DNA from 2 places in the Streptomyces sp. SudanB25_2051 genome. Region 1 is predicted to be linked to the other one. Evidence: predicted binding sites of a transcription regulator. Region 1 holds the regulator's gene; the other holds the start of a gene.
The links. Region 1 encodes HspR, which represses chaperone genes until heat shock. Its sites were predicted from a motif close to TTGAGNNNNNNNNNCTCAA; they were not measured.

Region 2: the regulator HspR is predicted to act here: its motif matches at 1,015-1,033, upstream of lon (endopeptidase La).

The regions. Positions count from the first base shown of each region.
Region 1 is NZ_OZ186787.1:3,012,863-3,015,058, forward strand. It holds gene ACSUPT_RS13305 (helix-turn-helix transcriptional regulator) at 1-38, shown strand, start outside; gene ACSUPT_RS13310 (DUF4232 domain-containing protein) at 364-924, opposite strand; gene ACSUPT_RS13315 (heat shock protein transcriptional repressor HspR) at 994-1,446, opposite strand; gene dnaJ (molecular chaperone DnaJ) at 1,451-2,196, opposite strand, start outside.
Region 2 is NZ_OZ186787.1:4,513,795-4,515,990, forward strand. It holds gene ACSUPT_RS20465 (YfbM family protein) at 1-349, opposite strand, end outside; gene ACSUPT_RS20470 (DUF4259 domain-containing protein) at 401-826, opposite strand; gene lon (endopeptidase La) at 1,056-2,196, shown strand, end outside.

The DNA.
Region 1 (2,196 bases):
CCGGCGCCGACACCGACCAGCCGCACGCCCACGACTGACACCCCGCCACCGCCCGACGCGACCCCCGGCCGGCCCCGGGGCCGCACCACGAGGCCCCCGGCCGGGCCCCGGCCGCTCCGGGGCCACGAGGCGCCCGGCCGCGTCACGGCCCGCTCAGCGCCGCACGAGCCCGCATGCCGGGGCGCGTACGGGCCCGCCCGGCGCCACCCGCGTCGTACGGGCCCGCCCGCACCGTACGCACCGCCCGCGCTGTACGAGCCCGCCCGCCAGGCCGGGTACGGGGATCCGCCGCTCCGCCGCCCCACACCGCGCCCCCAGGAACCCCGCCCCCCACCGCGCCCCGCAGGCGCCCGCCGCGCCCCGCTACGGCACGTACGGCGCCCAGGGTGTGACCTCCACCGTGTCGGTGTTGCCCAGGTCCAGCGGGCCGTCGTGCGGGGCGACCGTCTGCGCGGCGGCCCCCCGGCCGGGCGTGACGCGCAAATACGCGCCGCTCGTCGCCACGACGTCCGTCCGGGTCACGGTGTTCCGCCACAGGACGCCCGCCCGCGCCCGCTGCCCGGGCCGCAGCGTGAACACCGCCCGCTCCGTCCCGCCGTCCACCGCGTGGGTGCCGAGCCGGACCGTCACGTCCAGCTCCTCGCGCTCCGCGTCCAGCACCGCCACGTCCGGGTAGCCGCTCACCTCGAAGGGCCGTCCGCCGCAGTTGTCGAGGAACACCGACAACGCCCGCTGCCCCAGGGCCGCCTCCGTGTCGCCCAGCGTGACCCGCACCCCCGACGCCGGGCACGCCGCCGGCGCCCCGGACGCCCCGGCCGCGGGCGCGGACGCCGACGGCCGCGCGCCCGTCTCCGTACCGCCCGCCGAACACCCCGTCAGCAGCGCCGCGGCGAGCGCCGCGGCCGCCTTCCCCCTGATCCGCATCCCGGGATCATCGCACGCGAAAAGGCCCCCTCCGGGGAGGGGGCCTTTCCTCGGCTCACGGTCCGCGGACTACTCGCCGCCGCGCTTGTTGCCCGGCCGCCACACGACCAACGCACTCGTCTGCTGCACGTCCTGATACGGCACCAGGTCACGCCGGTACGAGGCGTGCACCTGCGCCTCGCGCTGGCGCATCGCGACCGCCGCGCCCTCCAGGGCCGCGGTCAGCTCCGCCACCCGCGCCTCCAGCGCGGTGACCTGGTTCTCCAGCTCGATGATGCGCTTGATTCCGGCCAGGTTGATGCCCTCGTCCTGCGACAGCTGCTGCACCTGGCGGAGCAGCTCGATGTCGCGGGCCGAGTAGCGCCGGCCCCGCCCGGCCGTACGGTCCGGGGAGACGAGCCCCAGCCGGTCGTACTGGCGCAGGGTCTGCGGGTGCAGCCCACTGAGCTGCGCCGCCACCGAGATGACGTACACCGGGGTCTCGTCGGTCAGTTCGTACGGGTTGCGTCGGCGTGCGTCCATTGCCTCAAGCCCCCTTCGCGGCCTGGAAGAGCTCCGCCCGCGGGTCCTCACCCGCGGTGGCTCGACGGTACGCCTCCAGAGCCTCGCGCGCCTCGTCGTTCAGCTCCTTCGGGACGGCGACCTCCACCGTCACGAGCAGGTCGCCGCGGGTGCCGTCCTTGCGGACCGCCCCCTTGCCGCGGGCCCGCATCGTGCGTCCGTTGGGCGTGCCCGCGGGGATCTTCAGCGTGACCGGGGGCCCGCCGAGGGTCGGCACCCTGATCTCGCCGCCGAGCGCCGCCTCCGCGTAGGAGACCGGCACGGTGACGGTGAGGTTGTCGCCCTTGCGGCCGAACACCGGGTGCGCGTCCACGTGGACCACCACGTACAGGTCGCCGGCCGGGCCGCCCCGCTCGCCGGGCGCGCCCTTGCCGCGCAGCCTGATCCGCTGCCCGTCGGAGACGCCCGCCGGGATGCGGACCTGCATGGTGCGCGACGACTTGGCGCGGCCGCTGCCGTGGCAGACGTCGCACGGGTCCTCGGCGATCAGGCCGCGGCCCTTGCAGTCCACGCACGGGTCGGTCAGCGAGAAGGACCCGCTGCCGCCGCGCGACACCTGGCCCGTGCCCACACAGGTGGGGCACACGCGCGGTGTGCCGTTCTTGTCGCCCGTGCCGGAACAGGCCCGGCAGGGCTGCTGGCTGGACATGCGCAGCGGGACCGTCGCTCCGTCGACGGCCTCGGTGAAGCTGAGCGTCACCTCGGACTCGA
Region 2 (2,196 bases), 1.5 Mb from region 1:
CGGGCCCGACCCCCTCGACCAGCCGCTCGACGGGCGTGGCCCGCAGCGCGTCGGCGGCGGCCCGCACCCGCTCCGGCGTCAGGCAGCGCGGCGGCGTGTACCCCCAGTCCTCCGCGCCCGGTATGGACTCCTCGCCGAAGACGACGTCGACGGGGAAGCCGATCCGGGTCAGCAGGAAGTCCAGGGCGTGCCACGCCTTGTCGGTGTCGAGGCACCGCGCCTCACCGCCGCCGCCCTCCAGCTCCGCCTCGACCAGTTCCCGCACCCGCTCCCCGGCCCACTCCGGGTCGCGCAGCGCCCGCGCGAACTCGTCGGCCGTCAGCCTCGCGTACTCTCCGATCATGCTCATGAGCGGATCGTAGGCGCCGCCACTGACAACGGATCCCGGCCGGGCGGGCCGTCATGCCAGGCGCGGCCGCTCACCCGGCGGTTCGGGCAGGAGCGCGTCGCGCAGCCGGCCGACGCCCGCGCGCCAGCGGGCGCCGCCGGCGCCCGCCCACAGCTCCAGCAGCTCGGACGGCTCGGAGAGGACCCGGTCCAGGGCCTCCACGGCGAGCGGGCGCAGGCCGGTCAGGTCCGGCAGCGGCTCACCGGGCCCGTAGACGGGATCGGCGCCCTCGCCCCCGGGGCACTGCGCGGCGACGAGGGCCGCGGCGGCGACGGCCTCGTCGGCGAAGCCCGCGTCGAGACACCCCGGCGTGTCCGCCGCGCGGACGAGCGCGTCCCGGACGAGGGCGGCCCGCCCCTCCGGAGCGGTCTCGTCCAGGGTGTCGGCGAAGTCGGCCGCGGTGTCGTTGTCGAAGGGACCGGGTCCCCAGGTGCCCATCCGTGTGCTCCTCGAACGGCGCCGGCCCCGTGGGGCGCGGCGCGTGGCCGGTGGTGCGTCCGGGCATCGTGGCAGGCGGCACTGACACGGGCGCGGGCGGCTCTTCGCCCCGCAGCGGCGGCCCGCCCCGTCATCGGCCGATCGCTCACAGCGAACAAGAGCCGGGAACGTCCAGGGGCTCAGAAGCATTGAGTCGATAAAGCTCAACTTGACTGCCGAAGGGGAGATCATGGCTTCGACGTCCTCACCGCTCACCCTGCCCGTGCTGCCGCTCGACGACGAGGTCGTGCTGCCGGGGATGGTGGTGCCGCTGGATCTGTCCGACAACGAGGTGCGCGCCGCCGTCGAGGCCGCCCAGGCCGCCGTGCGGGAGGGCAGCGGCAAGCCGCGGGTGCTGCTGGTGCCGCGCGTGGACGGGACGTACGCGGGGATCGGCGTCCTCGGGACGGTCGAGCAGGTCGGGCGGCTGTCCGACGGCGACCCCGGCGCGCTCATCCGGGGCCGGGCCCGCGTGCGGATCGGGGCCGGCACGACCGGGCCCGGCGCCGCCCTGTGGGTGGAGGGCACCCAGGTCGAGGAGACCGTGCCCGACCCGCTGCCCGGCGCCGTCACGGAGCTGGTCAAGGAGTACAAGGCGCTCGCCACCAGCTGGCTGCGCAAGCGCGGCGCCTGGCAGGTCGTGGACCGGGTCCAGCAGATCGAGGACGTCTCCGCCCTCGCGGACAACTCCGGGTACTCCCCGTTCCTCACCACCGCCCAGAAGGTCGCCCTGCTGGAGACCGTCGAGCCCGTCGCCCGGCTGAAGCTCGCCACCGAGCAACTCCGCGACCACCTCGCCGAGCAGGACGTCGCGGAGTCCATCGCCAAGGACGTCCAGGAGGGCGTCGACAAGCAGCAGCGCGAGTTCCTGCTGCGCCGCCAGCTCGAAGCCGTGCGCAAGGAGCTGCGCGAGCTGAACGGCGAGGCCCCCGACGGCGGCACCGACGACTACCGGGCCCGCGTGGAGGCCGCCGACCTGCCGGAGAAGGTCCGCGAGGCCGCCCTCAAGGAGGTCGACAAGCTGGAGCGGGCCAGCGACCAGTCGCCCGAGGGCTCGTGGATCCGCACCTGGCTGGACACGGTCCTGGAGATGCCGTGGAACGAGCGGACCGAGGACCAGTACGACATCCGCGGCGCCCGCGAGATCCTCGACGCCGAGCACGCCGGCCTGGACGACGTGAAGGAGCGCATCACCGAATATCTGGCGGTCCGCAAGCGCCGCGCCGACCGGGGCCTCGGCGTCGTCGGAGGGCGCCGCGGCGGCGCCGTCCTCGCGCTGGTCGGCCCGCCGGGCGTCGGCAAGACCAGCCTCGGCGAATCGGTCGCGCACG